One region of the Bradyrhizobium sp. B120 genome, then DNA from elsewhere that is predicted to be linked to it. Evidence: predicted binding sites of a transcription regulator. Region 1 holds the regulator's gene; each other region holds the start of a gene.
What was found. Region 1 encodes PhoB, which activates phosphate uptake and scavenging genes when phosphate is short. Its sites were predicted from a motif close to TGTCATNNANCTGTCAT; they were not measured.
Positions count from the first base shown of each region.

Region 2: ACOIX3_RS41335 (DUF2794 domain-containing protein) is a predicted target of PhoB. The motif match lies at 2,176-2,192, and genes of this name have one in related genera.
Region 3: ACOIX3_RS35685 (inorganic phosphate transporter) is a predicted target of PhoB. The motif match lies at 3,047-3,063, and genes of this name have one in related genera.
Region 4: ACOIX3_RS26965 (UDP-2,3-diacylglucosamine diphosphatase) is a predicted target of PhoB. The motif match lies at 2,689-2,705, and genes of this name have one in related genera.

Region 1 is NZ_CP185242.1:8,271,916-8,276,724, reverse strand. Features, by position in the region: gene pstA (phosphate ABC transporter permease PstA) at 1-83, shown strand, start outside; gene pstB (phosphate ABC transporter ATP-binding protein PstB) at 80-898, shown strand; gene phoU (phosphate signaling complex protein PhoU) at 996-1,712, shown strand; gene phoB (phosphate regulon transcriptional regulator PhoB) at 1,843-2,553, shown strand; gene ACOIX3_RS38375 (GcrA family cell cycle regulator) at 2,791-3,303, opposite strand; gene ACOIX3_RS38370 (aspartate aminotransferase family protein) at 3,800-4,809, shown strand, end outside.
Region 2 is NZ_CP185242.1:8,920,646-8,925,454, reverse strand. Features, by position in the region: gene acnA (aconitate hydratase AcnA) at 1-787, shown strand, start outside; gene ACOIX3_RS41340 (DUF1223 domain-containing protein) at 949-1,710, shown strand; gene ACOIX3_RS41335 (DUF2794 domain-containing protein) at 2,256-2,627, shown strand; gene ACOIX3_RS41330 (GNAT family N-acetyltransferase) at 2,744-3,274, opposite strand; gene ACOIX3_RS41325 (Bax inhibitor-1/YccA family protein) at 3,374-4,165, opposite strand; gene ACOIX3_RS41320 (ABC transporter permease) at 4,400-4,809, opposite strand, start outside.
Region 3 is NZ_CP185242.1:7,663,912-7,668,720, reverse strand. Features, by position in the region: gene ACOIX3_RS35700 (adenylosuccinate synthase) at 1-615, shown strand, start outside; gene ACOIX3_RS35695 (hypothetical protein) at 651-2,213, shown strand; gene ACOIX3_RS35690 (DUF5413 family protein) at 2,407-2,841, shown strand; gene ACOIX3_RS35685 (inorganic phosphate transporter) at 3,125-4,747, shown strand; gene ACOIX3_RS35680 (Crp/Fnr family transcriptional regulator) at 4,769-4,809, shown strand, end outside.
Region 4 is NZ_CP185242.1:5,787,356-5,792,164, reverse strand. Features, by position in the region: gene ACOIX3_RS26985 (hypothetical protein) at 1-353, opposite strand, end outside; gene ACOIX3_RS26980 (TetR/AcrR family transcriptional regulator) at 455-1,084, shown strand; gene ACOIX3_RS26975 (Lrp/AsnC ligand binding domain-containing protein) at 1,128-1,373, opposite strand; gene thiD (bifunctional hydroxymethylpyrimidine kinase/phosphomethylpyrimidine kinase) at 1,566-2,363, shown strand; gene ACOIX3_RS26965 (UDP-2,3-diacylglucosamine diphosphatase) at 2,729-3,541, shown strand; gene ACOIX3_RS26960 (glycosyltransferase family 4 protein) at 3,538-4,629, shown strand; gene ACOIX3_RS26955 (threonine/serine dehydratase) at 4,672-4,809, shown strand, end outside.

The DNA of each region.
Region 1 (4,809 bases):
GCGGTGCGCTGCTCATCACCTTCACTGTGCTCGCGCTGAATATCGGCGCGCGTATCCTTGGTGCCGAAAGGGCCGCAAAATGACCGAGCTTTCCGTCTCCACAACCGTCGCGAGCCACGTTCCCCAGGTGCCGCTGCCGGAAGCGCCGCCGAAAGTCACGGTGCGCAACCTCAACTTCTATTACGGCGAGCACCACGCGCTGAAGAACATCAACCTGACGCTCGGCACCAACCGCGTCACGGCGTTCATCGGCCCGTCGGGCTGCGGCAAGTCGACCCTGCTGCGCATCTTCAACCGGATGTACGATCTCTATCCGGGCCAGCGCGCGGTCGGCCAGCTGATGCTGGACCAGACCAACATTCTCGATCCCAAGCTCGACCTCAACCTGCTCCGCGCGCGGGTCGGCATGGTGTTCCAGAAGCCGACGCCGTTCCCGATGACGATCTACGAGAACATCGCCTTCGGCATCCGCCTCTACGAGAAGATCTCGAAGTCCGAGATGGACGACCGGGTCGAGAAGGCGCTGCGCGGCGGCGCGCTGTGGAACGAGGTCAAGGACAAGCTGAACGCTTCCGGCCTGTCGCTCTCCGGCGGCCAGCAGCAGCGCCTGTGCATCGCGCGCACCGTGGCGGTGCGGCCCGAGGTGATCCTGTTCGACGAGCCGTGCTCGGCGCTCGATCCGATCTCGACCGCCAAGGTCGAGGAGCTGATCCAGGAGCTCTCCGAGGACTACACGATCGCGATCGTAACCCACAACATGCAGCAGGCGGCGCGCGTCTCCGACAAGACTGCCTTCATGTATCTCGGTGAGCTGATCGAGTTCGACGACACCAACAAGATCTTCACCTCGCCGAGCGATCGACGCACCCAGGACTACATCACCGGCCGGTTCGGCTAGCGCATGATCGGCAAAAGTGGGCACCGGTTTTCCGATCGGATCATGCGAAACTGAGGACACCAAATCATGATCCCCGGGATCATGAGGGAGACAAGCGATGGCTTCTGAACATACCGCCAAGGCATTCGACAGCGACCTGCAGGAGTTGACCCGCCTGGTCGCCGAGATGGGCGGCCTCGTCGAGCGGATGATCACCGAGTCGGTCGACGCGCTGATCCGTCGCGACGTCGCGCTCGGCAAGCGCGTCGTCGCCGCCGACATCGAGATCGACAATCTGCAGCGCGTCATCGAAGAGCGCGCGGTGCTGACGATCGCCCGCCGCCAGCCGATGGCGATCGATCTGCGCGAAATCGTCAGCGCGATGCGCGTCGCCACCGACCTTGAGCGGATCGGCGACCTCGCCAAGAACATGGGCAAGCGCGTCGCGGCGCTGGAAAGCGATTTCCAGCCGCTGAAGCTGATCCGCGGCCTTGAGCACATGACCGACCTCGTGCTGTCGCAGGTCAAGTCGGTGCTCGACGCCTATGCCGCGCACGACCTGCCGGCGGCGATGAACGTCTGGAAGGGCGACGAGGAGGTCGATGCGATCTGCACCTCGCTGTTCCGCGAGCTGCTGACCTACATGATGGAGGATCCCCGCAACATCTCGTTCTGCATCCATCTGATGTTCTGCGCCAAGAACATCGAGCGGATCGGCGATCACGCCACCAACATCGCCGAAACCGTGTTCTATATGATCGAGGGCCAGCAGATCACCGACAAGCGTCCGAAGGGCGACATGACCAACTTTGCCACCACGGTGCCGGGTACCTAGGACATGATCCGCAAGCGCGGAGCCGGATTGTCTTCACGACAAGTCGTTTCCGCGGGGATTATGCTCAGGAAAGTAAGCGTTTCGGTTTGCGTCTGGGCAACGGATCACCACAGAGAGAGAACTTAAACCGATGAGCGCACGCATTCTGGTAGTCGAAGACGAGGAAGCGCTGACGACACTGTTGCGCTACAACCTCGATGCGGAAGGCTACGATGTCGAAACGGTCGGGCGCGGCGACGATGCCGACACCCGTCTGAAGGAGCGCGTTCCCGACCTCGTGGTACTGGACTGGATGCTGCCGGGCCTGTCCGGCATCGAGCTGTGCCGCCGTCTGCGGGCGCGGCCCGAGACCAAGCAGCTTCCGATCATCATGCTGACCGCGCGCGGCGAGGAGAGCGAGCGCGTGCGCGGGCTTGCCACCGGCGCCGACGATTACATCGTCAAGCCGTTCTCGGTGCCCGAACTGCTGGCGCGGGTGAAGGGCCTGTTGCGCCGCGCGAGCCCGGAGCGGCTTGCGACCGTGCTGACTTACGGCGACATCGAGCTCGACCGCGAGAAGCGCCGCGTGGCGCGCTCGGGGCGTCCGATCGATCTCGGTCCGACCGAGTACCGGCTGCTCGAATTCTTCCTCGAGCACCCTGGCCGCGTGTTCAGCCGCGAGCAGTTGCTCGACAGCGTCTGGGGCCGCGACATCTATATCGATGAGCGGACCGTCGACGTGCATATCGGCCGCCTGCGCAAGCTGCTCAATCCGGGCCGCGAGCAGGATCCGATCCGCACCGTGCGCGGCGCCGGCTACGCACTCGATGACCGCTTCGCGAAGGCCGAGCCGCAGCCGTAAGGCCGTGCGGTAATCACAAGCCGCAACACCCTGTCGTCCCGGCGAAGGCCGGGACCCATACGCCGCGGCGGGCGCAATCGGCACGCGGCTAGACGACTTTCTAACAACACCCATTCGTGGTTATGGGTCCCGGCCTGCGCCGGGACGACGCTGGCGGCTGTATCCGGGCTACGAGCCACAAAAAAATCCCCGCTTTCGCGGGGATTTGTTTTGTAGTCCAGGCAGTTTCCCGAGTGCTTACTTGATCTGTGGCTTCGCCGACGGCCGGCGGCGATCGGCGGCGGGCTGGTAGGCGACGCGCGAGTGATGCGCGCAATAGGGCAGGCCGGCGAGTGCCTTGCCGCCGCAGAAGAAGAATTCCGGGCTCGAGGGATCGCCGACCGGCCAGTGGCAGGTGGCCTCGTTGAGCTCGAGCAGCGACAGCCGCTGGCTCATCGGCACCACGTTGTCGAAGGAGATCGGATCGGGCTCCATCTCGACCTCGAAGGCGTGCGCAAGCGCGGTGTTGCCGCGCGAGACCGGGCGCGCCACCCGCATCATATGCTGGGCGGGGCGCGCCTTGCGCTGCCGCGGCGCAGCCGTGGAGGGGGCCTTGGCGCGGCCGGAGAGGCCGAGCCGATGTACTTTGCCGATCACGGCGTTTCGCGTCACATTGCCAAGTTCCGCCGCGATCTGGCTGGCCGAGAGGCCGGATTCCCAGAGCTTCTTCAGCTGCTCGACGCGATCGTCGGACCATGTCAATAGAGTCATCACATTCTTCCTTTCGCATGGCGCCGGCCACTCATCGGAGCGGCGCTGCGAGCCAATCTGGACAAATATCCCTGCGGCCAGAATCCCTTAGCCCTCGCCGGGCACGGTGTTGCGCCCGAACGTTTACAGGAGACACGAAGGCTACTTAGAGGGTCCAGTACTGCCGCACGAGATGTCGTACCCGACAGGCCAAACGCTACAATATGGCGTGACTCTGGCGCAAGAGTCCGCGGCCGTGCGTCCACATGTTCCCACAAAGTTAAGCATTGCTATGAGGCTTTTCCACCGCACCGGAATGCTCCGGATTGCGCCGGTTTCGCATTGCAGGAAGGCCGGCAAAGGCCGGCTCCTGGCGATTGACACTGACCGGCCGCCGCATAGAATGACCCGCACGTGCCGCCCGCAAAGGCGGCCGTTTTGTTTTCCGAAGCTGGCGGTTGCTGCGTTGGCGTCAAGGCGCGCAGCAATTGACGGCTTCAAACCGGCAGTGAACGCCATGACCAACGCCTCGTCGCATCTGCTCCCCGTCTTCGCCCGGGTCGATCTCGGCTTCGAGCGCGGTGAGGGCGCCTGGCTGATCGCAACCAATGGCGACCGCTATCTCGATTTCACCTCCGGCGTCGCGGTGAACGCGCTCGGGCATGCGCATCCGCATCTGGTCAAGGCGCTGCAGGAGCAGGCGACCAAGCTCTGGCACATGTCGAACCTGTTCAAGAGCCCGGACGGCGAGGTGCTTGCCGCGCGGCTGTGCGAGCAGAGCTTTGCCGACTTCGTGTTCTTCTGCAATTCCGGCGCCGAAGCGATGGAGGGCGTGATCAAGCTGGTCCGCCACCACCACTTCTCCAAGGGCCATCCCGAACGCTACCGCATCATCACCTTCGAAGGAGCCTTCCATGGCCGCACGCTCGGCACGCTGGCTGCGACCGGCTCGGCGAAATATCTCGAGGGCTTCGGCCCGCCGATGGACGGCTTCGACCAGGTGCCGCACGGCGACATCGAGGCGGTGAAGAAGGCGATCGGCCCGCACACCGCCGGCATCCTGATCGAGCCGGTGCAGGGCGAGGGCGGCGTGCGCTCGGCGCCGCAGGCGTTCTTCAAGGCGCTGCGCGCGCTGTGCGACGAGCATGGCCTGCTGCTCGCATTCGACGAAGTGCAGACCGGCATGGGCCGCACCGGCGAGCTGTTCGCCTACAAGCGCACCGGCGTCACGCCGGACGTGATGTCGCTGGCCAAGGCGCTCGGCGGCGGTTTCCCGATCGGCGCGGTGCTGGCGACCGCGCCGGCTGCGGCCGGCATGGCGCCGGGCTCGCACGGCTCGACCTTCGGCGGCAATCCGCTCGCGGTCGCCGCCGCCAATGCCGTGCTCGACGTCATGCTCAAGCCCGGCTTCTTCGAGCACGTGCAGAAGATGTCGCTGCTGCTCAAGCAGAAGCTCGCTTCCGTCGTCGACCGCTATCCCGGCGTGCTGTCGGAGGTGCGCGGCGAGGGCCTGTTGATCGGCGTCAA
Region 2 (4,809 bases), 650 kb from region 1:
CTCGACCTATGTGCAGAACCCGCCCTATTTCGAAGGCATGAAGAAGCAGCCGGAGCCGATCGTCGACGTGGTCGACGCGCGGATCCTCGCGATGTTCGGCGACAAGATCACCACCGACCACATCTCGCCGGCCGGTTCGATCAAGCTGACTTCGCCCGCCGGCAAGTTCCTCAGCGAGCACCAGGTGCGCCCCGCCGACTTTAACCAGTACGGCACGCGGCGCGGCAACCATGAAGTGATGATGCGCGGCACCTTCGCCAATATCCGCATCAAGAACTTCATGCTGAAGGGCGCCGACGGCAATATTCCGGAAGGCGGTCTGACCAAGCACTGGCCCGACGGCGCGCAGATGTCGATCTACGACGCCGCGATGAAGTACCAGCAGGAGAACGTGCCACTGGTGGTGTTCGCCGGCGCCGAATACGGCAACGGCTCGTCGCGCGACTGGGCCGCGAAGGGCACCCGCCTGCTCGGCGTGCGCGCGGTGATCTGCCAGAGCTTCGAACGCATCCATCGCTCCAACCTGGTCGGCATGGGCGTGCTTCCGCTCACCTTCCAGGACGGCACGTCGTGGTCCTCGCTCGGCCTCAAGGGCGACGAGAAGGTCACGATCCGCGGGCTGCAGGGTGATTTGAAGCCGCGCCAGACGCTGACGGCCGAAATCGTCTCCGCCGACGGCGGCAAGCGGGACGTCCCGCTGCTCTGCCGCATCGATACGCTGGACGAGCTCGACTACTATCGCAACGGTGGCATCCTGCACTACGTGCTGCGCAAGCTCGCGGCCTAGCGCGGATTTGTGATCGGTGCCTCACTGCTTAGTGAGTAGCGGCTAAAAAGAAGGCGGCCTATGACAAGGCCGCCTTCTGGCGTTCTGGGGCACGCAAGTTCAAGGGACAACTTCATGCTCCGTACAATTACGGATAGAAATCATCACGACTGGTTCGCAGTATGACAGCGATGATGGCCTATAATTCTATCTCGCGATGGTCCAGCGCCCTCGGTTTCTGCGCGATCGTTGCGATCATCCGCCCCGCTCACGCCGATCCGCGTGCTGTCGTCGAGCTCTTCACCTCGCAGGGATGCTCGTCCTGTCCGCCCGCGGACAAGATCATCGGTGATCTCGCGAAGGACCCCAACGTCATCGCGCTGAGCATGCCGATCGACTATTGGGACTACCTCGGCTGGAAGGACACGCTGGCCGATTCCCGTTTCAGCGCGCGCCAGAAAGCCTATTCGCACATGCGCGGCGACCGCGACGTCTACACGCCGCAGGCCGTGATCAACGGCTCCGCCCATGTGATCGGCAGCGACCGCGCCAGCATCGAGGATGCCATCAAGGACACCGAGAAGAGCGGCAGCGTGATGTCGGTGCCGGTGACGATGACGCTGACCGGCAAGCAGATCAACGTGTCGGTGGCCGCATCGAAATCGCCCGCGGTGTCGCGCGGTGAAGTCTGGATCTGCTCGATCTCGAAGTCGGTGCCGATCTCGATCTCGCGCGGCGAGAATCGTGGCCACGAGATCACCTACCACAACGTGGTGCGCAATCTCCTGAAGGTCGGTGACTGGAACGGCTCGTCCGGGAGCTGGACCGTGCCGCTGGAGAACATCACGCGCGATGGCGTCGATGCTGCGGCCGTGTACGTCCAGGACGGCAATCGTGACAAGCCGGGCCCGATGCTCGGCGCTGCATTCACCTCGCTTCACTAGCGCGCTGCTGCGCTAGCTTCCATCAGTCGCGTCATTGGGCCGCACGCATGTAGTCGTGCGGCTTCGCACGGCGGCAAGCCGTGCATCCACTGAGTTGCTGAAAGAAGAGCGCCGAGGCTTTGCGGGTCTTGATCGCGCGTAATCGAGCAGGGCCCAAAAAACAAAAAGGACCAACTTTCGTTGGCCCAGTGTGTTGGGATTTGACTCCCCTGCGAACAGGCCCGATCCCGACGGCCCCGGGGGGCTGGGGGCTGAGGAATCCGGAACCGAAAGGACCGGGCCAACGCAGGATTTTCTTTTCGCAGGGCAGCGGGGCGGGCGATGGGCGGAAGTGGGGCAGCAATATGATTCCTCTAACGTTCCCGTGACTCTTCGGTTTTCCGGACAATCCGCCGCGCCTGGCCGTGGTTAAGGCCTGGTTGCGTTGCGAATGGCCCCTTGCGGCGTCCTGCGCTTAGCGCAATCATGTCACTCTCGTGACGATCCCGAAGTGGGGGCACCGGCCTTCGGCACCCGATCGTCACCGGGATGACAGGAGGCGCTCGATGAGTTTGATCTCGGAGGATAGTGATCCGAGTGGGAATCGTGCCGCGGCGCGTCCCGCCGCCGCGACCCCTCAGCCCAACCGCGTGACATTCAATCGACTTGAGCTCAACCGCATTCTCAATCTCTACGGCCGCATGGTCGCCGACGGCGAGTGGCGCGATTATGCGATCGACTTCCTGAAGGACCGCGCCGTGTTCTCGGTGTTCCGGCGCGCATCCGAAATGCCGATCTACCGGATCGAGAAGGATCCCCGGCTGGCACGCAAGCAGGGCATGTACAGCGTGATTTCGGCGACCGGCCTGATCCTGCGCCGCGGCCACGAACTCGAACGGGTGCTGCTCGTGATCGATCGCAAGCTGTCGCTGGTGTAGGCGCGGCAAATTCAGTGTCGTAGCCCGGATGAAGCGAAGCGTAATCCGGGACAAGTTCATCCGCGGTTTCGACGGCCCCGGATTGCGCTGCGCTTCATCCGGGCTACGGATCCCGTCTAGTCCGCCGGCACCGTCGCCGCGCCTTCGCCGAGCGCCCGCTGCATCATCACGGTATCGAGCCAGCGGCCGAATTTCAGGCCGACATTCGGGTGCGTCCCGATCATCTGAAAGCCGCAGCGGCGGTGCAGCCCGATCGAGCCGGCATTGGCCTGGTCCCCGATCACCGCGATCATCTGCCGGAAGCCGCGCGCGTCGCATTCGGCGATCAGGCGCTCCATCAGCCGGAGGCCGATGCCGCGGCGATGGACCGCGGGGTCCAGATAGACCGAGTTCTCGACCGTGAAGCGATAGGCCGGCCGCGGCCGAAAGGGGCCGGCATAGGCATAGCCGGCGACGCGGCCATCGAGCACGGCGACGAAATAGGGGAAGCCGCCATCGATCAGCGCCCTGTAGCGGCGGGTCATCTCGGCAAGGTCGGGCGGGATCAGCTCGAAGGTTGCGGTGCCGAAGCGCACCGCGTGCTCATAGATCGCAGTGATGGCGGGCAGGTCCGCCTCGGCGGTCGGCCTGATTTCCGGATCGGGCAGAGCAGCGTTGGACATGCCGTGAGCGTATTTTTGCCCTGCGCAAAAGAAAAGCCCCGGCCGCAAGGCCGGGGCTCTGGTCGATCGGTTCGCTCGAGGCGCTTAGTCGCGCTGTCCGAGCAGCTGCAGCAGCAGCGTGAACAGGTTGATGAAGTTCAGGTAGAGCGACAGCGCACCAGTGATTGCCGCACGCTCTGCCATCACGCCACCCTGCGAGGCGTAGCCGTAGATGTAGTCGTTCTTCAGCCGCTGGGTGTCCCAGGCGGTGAGGCCCGCGAACACCAGCACGCCGACCACCGAGACGATGAACTGCAGCGCCGAGCTCGCCAGGAACAGGTTGACCAGGCTCGCGATGATGATGCCGATCAGGCCCATGAACAGGAACGAGCCCATGCCGCTCATGTCACGCTTGGTGGTGTAGCCGTAGAGGCTCAGCGCACCGAACGTTGCCGCGGTGATGAAGAACACGCGCACGATCGAGGTGTGCGTGTACACCAGGAAGATCGACGACAGCGACAGGCCCATCAGCGCCGAGAACACCCAGAACAGCAGCTGGGCGGTCGCGGGCTGCAGGCGGTTGATGCCGGCCGAGATGACGAACACCATCGCCAGAGGGGCGAGGATGAACAGCCACTTCAGCGGGCTCACGAACATCGCGTAGCCGAACTGCGTCAGATAGGCGTTGCCGAACTTGGCGACGGCGGCGGACTGATCAGTGGTCACCGCACCCATGTAGACACCGAGCGCGGCCAAGCCGGTGATGGCGAGGCCGATGCTCATGTAGTTGTAGATGCGCAGCATGTAGGCGCGCAGACCGGCGTCGACGGCCGCAGCGTCAATGCGCCCGGCGGCCCGGCCGAAAGGAGAAGCGTAGTTGCGGTCTAGGTCCGACATGGTCGAATTCCCGTGGTTGGTCCCGGTGGAGCGCAAGGGATTTGCGGCGCCGGTTCTAAATCTATCTCAGATGGCTCGGTTTGCGGAACATTAATTGCGTGTCATTCAAACCGACTATCCGACCCGAGTGGTATGTGGGAAATTAACACATCCGACGCAAGCTTCCACGCGCGGCCGAATGTCGCTCTAGCCTAGCATTTGTAGGCAAAACGGCGCTGCCGCCGCTACAAATTGTCACAAATTCCGCAGCACCGAGGCCGGCTTCTGGTTCAGCGCGAGCAGCGTTCCCGCCAGCCCCAATCCGACGGTGACGACCAGCGCGGCGACCACGACCAGCGCTGCGCTGCCGGCCTGCCAGATGAAACTCAGCGTCATCAGCCGCGTCACGATCAGCCAGGCCGCGACCGAACCGGCGATCACCCCGAAGATTGCGGTTGCAAAGCCGATCATCAGATACTCCAGCGCGTAGGCGCCGAGCAATCGCACCCGGGTGGCGCCGAGCGTCTTGAGGATCACGGCGTCATAGACGCGGTGGCGGTGGCCGGCGGCGAGCGCGCCGCCCAGCACCAGGATCGCCGAGATCAGCGTCACGGCGCTGGCGCCGCGGATTGCCAGCACCAGATTGCTGACCACGGCGCCGACCG
Region 3 (4,809 bases), 610 kb from region 1:
CTGCTCGACGTCGACCACGGCACCTATCCCTATGTGACGTCGTCCAACACGGTGGCCGCGCAGGCCGCGACCGGTACCGGCATGGGTCCGGGCGCGGTCGGCTATGTGCTCGGCATCTGCAAGGCCTACACCACCCGGGTCGGCCAGGGTCCGTTCCCGACCGAGCTGAACGACGAGATCGGCGAGGAAATCGGCCGCCGTGGCAAGGAATTTGGCGTCAACACCGGGCGCAAGCGCCGGGTCGGCTGGTTCGACGCCATGCTGGTGCGGCAGACCGTCCGGACCTGCGGAATTGCCGGGCTGGCGCTGACCAAGCTCGATATTCTCGACGGTTTCGACAGCATCAAGGTCTGTATCGGCTACAAGCTCGACGGCAAGGAAATCGACCATCTGCCGGCGGGCGAGGGCGCGCAGGCCCGCATCGAGCCGATCTACGAGATCATCGAGGGCTGGAAGCAGCCGACCGCCAATGCGCGGTCCTGGGCGGACCTGCCGGCCCAGGCCATCAAGTATGTCCGCCGGGTCGAGGAGCTGGTGGGGTGCCCGGTCACCCTGCTTTCCACCAGTCCGGAACGTGAAGATACTATTCTGGTACAGAATCCGTTCGAGGCTTAACGGGATATTACCTATATCCCACCAATTGTGTGGAAATGGCTGACTACTACCCGCTGATCGCCCGTGCCATCGCCGGACTGGACCCCAACGCCCCCGGCGAAGCCCGCCGTGCGCTGTATGCGCGGGCGCGGACGGCGTTGATCCAGCAACTCCGCGGCGTGCAGCCGCCGCTCTCCGAATCCGAGATCACCCGCGAACGGCTGTCGCTGGAAGAGGCGGTGCGCAAGGTCGAGTCCGAGGCCGCGCAGCGCGCCCGCGAGGCCTCGCGCCCCGGCGGCGGGGCAGCCCGCAGCAGCGACCCGCTGCGCCGGGCCAATCCAAGGCCGCCGGAGGCAAATGCAAGGCCGCCCGAGGCCAATTCCGCCGACAACGCCGCGCGCCCGCGGCCGCCGGCCGAACCGCGCCCGCCGCGCAATTTGCGCCCCGATGCGCCGCCGCCGGCCCCGCCGCGGCCGCAGAACCCGCAGGTTGCTGCCGGCACCGATACCCGGCCGGCGCCGCCGCGCCGTGGCCCCGAAGGCGCGCCGCCCCCGACGCCGCCGGCCGCCCCGGGGGTGCGCGGTTTCCGCGACATCACCGCCGACGCCGACGATCTCGGCCGTGCCGCGGCGCAAGCCAGCCGCAACGCACGCAAGACCTACGCCAACGTGCCGTCGCCCTCGCCGGAATTCGACCGGCTCGAGCCGAGCCTCGAAAACCGCGGCGGCGATCCCGAGGCGCCGTATTCCTACGACGAGTCGATCGAGGAGGCGGAGCGCTACGCCCCGCAGCCGCCCCAGGCGCCGCCGCCACGCGCGCGGGTCAGCAATGCCGAGCGCGAGCCGAAGCGGCCGCGCGTCGGTTCGATGTTCCCGTTCAAGACCGCGATCGCGATCGGCATCCTGCTGATCCTGGTCGGCACCGGCTTTCTGTTCCACCAGCAGGCCGCGACCCTCGTCAGCAGCCTGTTCAAATCCTCGGCCCCGGTCGAGGCGCCGAAGGATGCCGCGACGCCTTCGAGCAAGAAGATCACCGACCGCGTCGGCCAACCGTCGTCGTCCGGCGAGCCGGTCGCCCCGGTGGCGCAGCGCGTGGTGCTCTATGACGAGGACCCGTCGGATCCGAAGGGCAAGCAATATGTCGGTTCGGTGGTCTGGCGCACCGAGCAGGTCAAGGGCTCGGGCAACCAGAAGCCCGACATCGCCGTGCGCGCCGACATCGACATCCCCGATCGCAAGTTCAAGATGACGATGTCGTTCCGCCGCAACACCGATTCATCGCTGCCGGCGAGCCACACCGCGGAATTGACCTTCATCCTGCCGCAGGACTTCGCCAATGGCGGCGTCGGCAACGTGCCGGGGATCCTGATGAAGTCGAACGAGCAGGCGCGCGGCACGCCGCTGGCCGGGCTCGCGGTCAAGGTCACCGACGGCTTCTTCCTGGTCGGCCTCTCCAACGTCGACGCCGACCGCTCGCGCAATCTGCAGCTCCTGAAGGAGCGCTCCTGGTTCGACGTGCCGCTGGTCTACACCAACCAGCGCCGCGCCATCATCGCGATCGAAAAGGGCGCCCCCGGCGAGCGCGCCTTCAACGACGCCTTCGCGGCGTGGGGTGAGTAACAGCTTCAGCGCTCACCTCGGTACTCACGCTCTCATCGCCCGGCTGAGTCCGGGCGATTCCGTATCGCAGCGAAGTCCCGCTGTTGCAGCGCATCGGCGCGATGATCCCGGAACATTGCCGGGCGCTTTCGATTTTCCCTAGAACCGTCGCGTGACTGCGTTACACTCGCCTGATGTCGGGCAGGGGCACGCCATGAAACGCTATCTGATCTTCGCAGCCATCGGGCCGTTCATCGGCGGCTTCCTGCTGCTGCTCATGACCACCTATCAGTCCGGCTACTGGACCGAGACCAATGGCGGTGAGGTGGCGAAGCTGCTCGTCGTGTTCGTGAAGTCGCTGCAATACAATTATCTGTTCGGCATCGTGCCGTCGCTGATGTTCGGCGCAATCGACGACATCCTGATGCACATGCGCCGGATCACGCCGACGGTGCGGATGCTCATTGTCGGCGCGGTCGCGTTCGTCGGCGCGGCGCTGACCTACGCCTCGCACGGCTCCGAAAGTGGCGCCGTGCAGTTCATCCTCTACGGTCTGGTCGGCTTCATCCCGGGCGTGATCACGTCCTGGCTGGCGCACAAATATGCCGAAGAGCAGCACGTGCCGGCGACGCCGGCATCCCAGCACTAGCGCGAGTGCTCATTGCATTTCGGAAAGCAGAAGTCGCCGGCTTTGATGCGATCGGCGATTTCTGACCGGTCGGCGCAATGAGCGCATCGTCGCCGGACAGGAAGCCATGTCTGACGCAGGGCCAGCGGCGGCTCGCGCTATTACAGTAATCTTGTCAATAAATTAGGCGCCGGCTGCAAATAGCGCGCATTGTCTTTCATGGAACTGTCACATGGGCGTCATGTAAACGTAGTCCCAATGTCACATGGCCGCTTTTGTCCTCCCGCGGCCGTGAGGGCGATCCATGAGCGACGTAGCGTTACCTGGTTCGATCGAGCCTGCGCGTAGCGGCGGGCCCGATCTCGAGAAGGGCTTTCATCCTCTCACCGGCATTATCTATCTGGGCGTGATCGGCGCCGCGCTGCTGTTCGTGGCCTACAGCATCTACGCGGACGTCGGCGCGACGGGCGCCGGCAAGACCTCGTATCTCGCGTTCCTGCTGCTGTTCGTGGCGCTGCTGATCTCGCTCGGCTTCGAATTCGTCAACGGCTTTCACGACACGGCGAACGCCGTCGCGACCGTGATCTACACACGTTCGATGCCGGCCCACATCGCCGTTGTCTGGTCGGGCCTCTTCAATCTGATCGGTGTCCTGCTTTCCAGTGGCGCCGTTGCCTTCGGCATCGTCTCGCTGTTGCCGGTCGAATTGATCCTTCAGGTCGGCAGCAGCGCCGGCTTCGCCATGGTGTTTGCGCTGCTGATCGCCGCCATCATCTGGAACGTGGGTACCTGGTATTTTGGATTGCCCGCCTCGAGTTCGCACACCCTGATCGGATCGATCATGGGCGTCGGTATCGCGAATGCCCTGATGCACGGAAGGGAAGGGACGTCCGGCGTGGATTGGTCGCAGGCCGTCAACACCGGCAAGGCGCTGCTGCTGTCGCCGCTGTTCGGATTTGCGCTTGCTGCCATCTTGCTCTACGGGCTGAAAACCGCGCTGTTGCGCGCAACGCCGGCGCTGTTCGGCGAGCCGAAAGGCGATCAGCCGCCGCCGTGGTGGATCCGCGGCATCCTGATCCTGACCTGCACCATGGTCAGCTTCTTTCACGGTTCGAACGACGGTCAAAAAGGCATGGGTCTCATCATGCTCATCTTGATCGGCGTGGTCCCGACCGCTTACGCACTCAACCGCGCCATGCCTGCGAGCCAGATCGAGGCATTCACCGCGAATTCGGCGGCGGCGAGCAAGGTGATCGAGGATAGAGGAGCCGATCGCAAGGTGACGGGCAATCCGCGTCCGGCGGTGACGAACTACATCGCGCTTCGACAACTCACCGACGATACCTATCCGTCACTCGCCGTTCTCGTCAGCGAAATCCGCGACCAGGTCATTCAGTACGGTTCGCTGGCGAAATTCCCGGCCGAGACCGTCGGCAACACGCGTAACGACATGTATCTGGTATCGGAGGCGCTGCGCTCGCTCATGAAGAGCAGCGACAGCGGGCTGAACGATGCCGATGTCGCGACGCTCAATCGCTACAAGGGCTCGCTGGATGCCGCGACCAAATTCATTCCGTCCTGGGTGAAGATTGCGGTCGCCATCGCGCTCGGTCTCGGCACGATGGTCGGCTGGAAACGGATTGTCGTGACGGTGGGTGAAAAGATCGGCAAGACCCATCTGACCTACGCGCAAGGTGCCTGCGCCGAGATCACAGCGGCGGCGACCATCGCCGCGGCGGACGGATACGGCCTGCCGGTGTCGACGACGCACGTGCTGTCGTCCGGCATCGCAGGCACCATGACCGCAAACGGGTCTGGCCTGCAATGGTCGACCATCCGCAACATCGCCATGGCCTGGGTTCTGACCTTGCCGGTGGCGATGCTGATCTCGGGCATGCTCTACTTCGTGTTCGCACATTTGTTCTAGCCGGAGCAGGAAGACAACCGGATGCATGAGATCTGCATCCGGGTTCGGGGAAAGGAATTTCG
Region 4 (4,809 bases), 2.5 Mb from region 1:
ATGGTCATGATGTGGTGGTTCTCGACGCAATCGAGGATCACCGTGAGCATCATGGAGGCGAGCGCTGTGCCCAGCAGATAGGGGTCCATGATGATGCGTAGCCGGGCGGCCAGCACGATGAAAAATGCGCCGTAGAAGATCATGAAGAGATTATCGAGCCCGAGATTGAGCCGCAGGCCGAACGGCACGAGGGGGGTCGCAAGATACGCGCCATAGGCTTCGACGGAGCGGGCGGTCTGGAAGAAGTCCTGCGAACCCTTGGTGGTCAGGATACCGATCACCATGGCGGCGACGGTCGACGCCGCGAGCGTCGCCAGGATTGCGAGCGTGCGGTCCAATCGTCCGATCTGCATGATATAGCTACTCCGTGCGCGTCGAGCCGACTCGTCGGGTTACAGATATCAACTGCTATCTGAAAATAGATATCAGATGATATCTGAAAATCAATTGGTATTTGCAGGTTCGGGAGTCTTATTCGTTGCCCAGGCTAAATCGCGAGGAAAGTCAGGCCCGTACGAAGAGTCTCCTGATCGAGGCGGCGCGCGAGGAGATCATCAAGAAGGGGTTTGCGCAGGCCTCCGTGCGCGACATCGCCGACGCGGCCGGATTTTCGCAGGGCGCGTTCTATTCGAATTTTCCCGACAAGGAGGCGATCCTCCTGGAACTGGTGCAACAGCACCAATCCGAGGAGCGTGCAAAAATCGAAAGCGTGTTGGGGCAGACGCCGGGCGAGCCTGCGAAGGTGATGGCGGGCCTCGAAAAATGGGCCGCCACCGCCAATTCGGATCCGGGGTTTGCCGTGCTGGCGATCGAGTTGCAATTGCAGGCGCTGCGCAGCCCGACGTTCGCGCAAGGCTATAACGAACTCAACCGCAAGCACCGCCGTGCGCTGGGCGTGCTGGTGACGCGCCTGTTCGAGGTGCTTGGCAAGCAGGCGCCCGCCGATCCCGTGGAGATCGCTACCGGCTTCATCGCATTGGGCCGCGGCATGGCGCTGTTGTCGAGGGGCGGCGAGGTGAATCGCAGCGGCCGTATCGTCGTCACGTTCCTGAAGGCGCTGATCGACTCGGCGCCGGCCGCCTAGCGGCGCGCGCCTCGCCAATCGGGCACGTATGGAGGTCGATGCGCTACTTCGCGCCGAACGCCTTGAAGGTGATGATCGTGAGGGTGTCCTGGATGCCCGGGATCACCTGAACCTTCTCGTTGATGAAATGGCCGATGTCGGTGTCGTGGTCGACGTAGAACTTGACCAGCAGATCGTAATTGCCCGCGGTGGAATAGATCTCGGACGCAATCTCGGCTTCCGCCAGCGCGTTGGCGACGGTGTAGGACTGGCCGAGCTTGCATTTGATCTGGACGAAGAAAGGAACCATCAAAGTCGTCTCCGGGGATTTCCGCGACTATAGGCCAAAAACCGGCCGCCAAGGCAAGGGGCAAGGCAACGGGGCAACAAGGCCAACTCGCGGTAAAGTCAGGCGAACTTGCTGCCGACGGGCGGCCGGGCTAGGACAGGCCATGAGCTTGTTCGTCATGGTCTCATTCGTCTCAACCGCCGGTGCCGCACAATGACGCCGGTTGCGCTCACCATTGCCGGTTCGGATTCCTCGGGCGGGGCGGGCATCCAGGCCGACCTCAAGAGCTTTGCCGCGCTCGGGGTCTATGGCGCCTCGGCCATCACGGCGCTGACGGCGCAGAACACCACCGGCGTCAGCGGCATCCATCCGGTGCCCGCTTCGTTCGTCACGGCCCAGATCGATGCGGTGTTCTCCGACCTCGACGTCAGCGCGGTGAAGATCGGCATGGTGGCGCAGGCCGAGACCATCGTGGCGATCGCGGGCGCGCTGAAGCGCTGGGCGCCGCGCCATGTCGTGCTCGATCCGGTGATGGTCGCAACTTCGGGCGATCGGCTGCTCGCGGCCGAGGCGGTCGATGCACTGAAGACCATGCTGTTTCCGCTGGCCTCGCTGATTACGCCGAACCTGCCGGAAACGGCGGCGCTGCTGAACGAGCCGGTCGCCTCAAACGAGGCCGACGTCGCGCGACAGGGCAGGCAATTGCTGGCGATGGGATGTCGCGCGGTGCTGGTCAAGGGCGGCCACGGGCACGGCGCCGAGAGCACCGACTATCTGATCGACGGCGAGCGCAGCATCGCGCTCGCGGCGCCGCGCATCGCGACATCAAACACGCACGGCACCGGCTGCTCGCTGTCATCGGCGATCGCGGCAGGGCTCGCGAAGGGTGAGGCGATGGAGACCGCCGTGCGCAGCGCCAAGGCGTGGATCACGGATGCGATCGCCGCCGCCGATCGCTTCGCGGTCGGACATGGCCACGGGCCGGTGCATCACTTCCACAGATATTACTGACGCTCGGTAGCCCGGCTGAAGTTTGTAGCCCGGATGAAGCCAACGGGTCGCGCGAATGCGCGCCCGATGACAGGCTCCGCGAAATCCGGGAACAGATCATCCGCGGACGCAAGACCCCGGATTACGCTGCGCTTCATCCGGGCTACGCATCCATCGCCTCTTTGAATGCGTAGTGTTCCGCCGCGATATGCAGGCAACACAACCACTGTTCCGCACAGCTGCGTCCACCGATGTCGCCAGATTGTCGCACGCCGCTGTTATCCGCACTGGAGGGGCGTGCTGCTGATTCTCGTTAACTGTTAGTGAGGCCTTGGGTCGCGGGGATCGTCATCGCCTTGTCACAGGAATCTGTTAGGTGCACAGGCATGGGAAGTGACTCCTTGAGTGAAGAAAGCCCCGAGCGGCGCTTTCGCACTTTGTTTATCTCCGATGTTCATCTCGGAGCCCGCGGTTCGCAAGCTGACCGCCTGCTGGACTTCCTCCGCTCCCACGATGCCGACACGATCTACCTCGTTGGTGATATCGTCGACGGCTGGGCGCTGAAGTCGAACTGGTACTGGCCGCAGACCCACAACGATTTCGTGCAGAAGATGCTGCGCAAGGCGCGCAAGGGCGCCAAGGTGATCTACGTCCCGGGCAACCACGACGAGTTCCTGCGCAAATATTACGGCACGCATTTCGGCGGCATCGACGTGGTGGAGAACACCGTTCACACCGGCGCCGACGGCAAGCGCTACCTCGTGATCCACGGCGACATCTTCGATCTCGTGGTGCAGAACGCGCGCTGGCTCGCCCATCTCGGCGACAAGGCCTATGACTTCGCGATCCAGATGAATCGCTTCGTCAACTTCTTCCGCAAGATGTTCGGCGTGCCCTACTGGTCGCTGTCGCAATGGGCCAAGCTGAAGGTCAAGAAGGCCGTGAACTATATCGGCGCGTTCGAGGCGACGCTGGCCGGCGAGGCGCGGCGTCACGGCTGCGACGGCGTGATCTGCGGCCACATCCACTACGCGACGATTCATGACGAGCACGGCATCCGCTACATGAATTGCGGGGACTGGGTCGAGAGCTGCACGGCCCTCGCCGAGCATGAGGACGGCCATTTCGAGATCATCACCTGGACCGACCCGGTGCGCCGGATCGCGCCAGTTCCGCGAGTGACGGCACGCGCTGCATGACGCATATCCTGGTCGCGACCGATGCGTGGCATCCCCAGGTCAACGGGGTTGTCCGCACGCTGACCATGATGGCACAGGCGGCGAAATCGCTCGGCGTCGAGGTGAGCTTCCTGACGCCGGACGAGTTCCGCACCTTCGCGATGCCGAGCTATCGCGATCTCCGGCTGGCGCTGCCGTATCAGGCCAAGGTCGCCAGCCTGATCGAGGCGGCCAGGCCCGACAGCATCCATATCGCGACCGAAGGTCCGATCGGGCTGTCGGTTCGCCGCTATTGCCGCAAGCGCGGGTTGCCGTTCACGACGAGCTTCCATACCCGCTTTCCCGAATACGTCTCGGCACGCACGCCGGTCCCGGAAGCCTGGGTGTGGCGGGCGCTGCGCTGGTTCCACAAGCCGAGCCGGGCGGTGATGGCCGCGACCCCGGCGCTGGCCGCCGAACTGCGCCAGCGCGGCTTCCGCAACGTGGTGCTGTGGTCGCGCGGCGTCGATACCGCCCTGTTCCATCCGCGCGATGTCGACCTCTGCCTGCCGCAGCCGGTCTATCTCAGCGTCGGCCGGGTGGCGGTGGAGAAGAACCTCGAGGCGTTCCTCGATCTCGATCTGCCCGGCACCAAGGTCGTGGTCGGCGACGGCCCGGCGCGGGCGGCGCTGGAGCGGAAATATCCGGAAGCCGTCTTCCTCGGCGCCCGCCATGGGGAAGAGTTGGCCGAAATCTATGCCGCGGCCGATGTGTTCGTTTTCCCCAGCCGCACGGATACGTTCGGTTTGGTGCTGCTCGAGGCGTTGGCCAGCGGCCTGCCGGTTGCCGCTTTTCCGGTCACCGGTCCCCGCGACGTGATCGGCGCCGCGCCGGTCGGCGTGCTCGACGAGGATCTGCACCACGCCTGCCTGGAGGCGCTCGGCATCTCGCGGCAGGCTTGCGTCGATTTTGCCGCACTCCACACCTGGCAGGCGTCGGCCCGGGTGTTCATCGACCGCTGCATGAACGTCCGCCCCGCACCGCCGGACAGCGAGGGCGAGGCGCTCGAATTCGGCGCCGAAGAGCATCATTTCGCGTCCTTGCCGGCGCCTCAGCCAAACTCACGCTAAAGCGTCTTGCCGGGTTACCCGCCGCCGCGATACAAATCGTGGATGACGGACATCACTCTCAATCCACCCGTCGCTGCTGCGGACATCGATGCCGCCGCAAGGGTGGTCGCGCCGTTCGCGGTGCGCACGCCGCTTCTGACTTTCCCCGTTCTCAATGAACGCGTTGGAACCCAGGTCTTC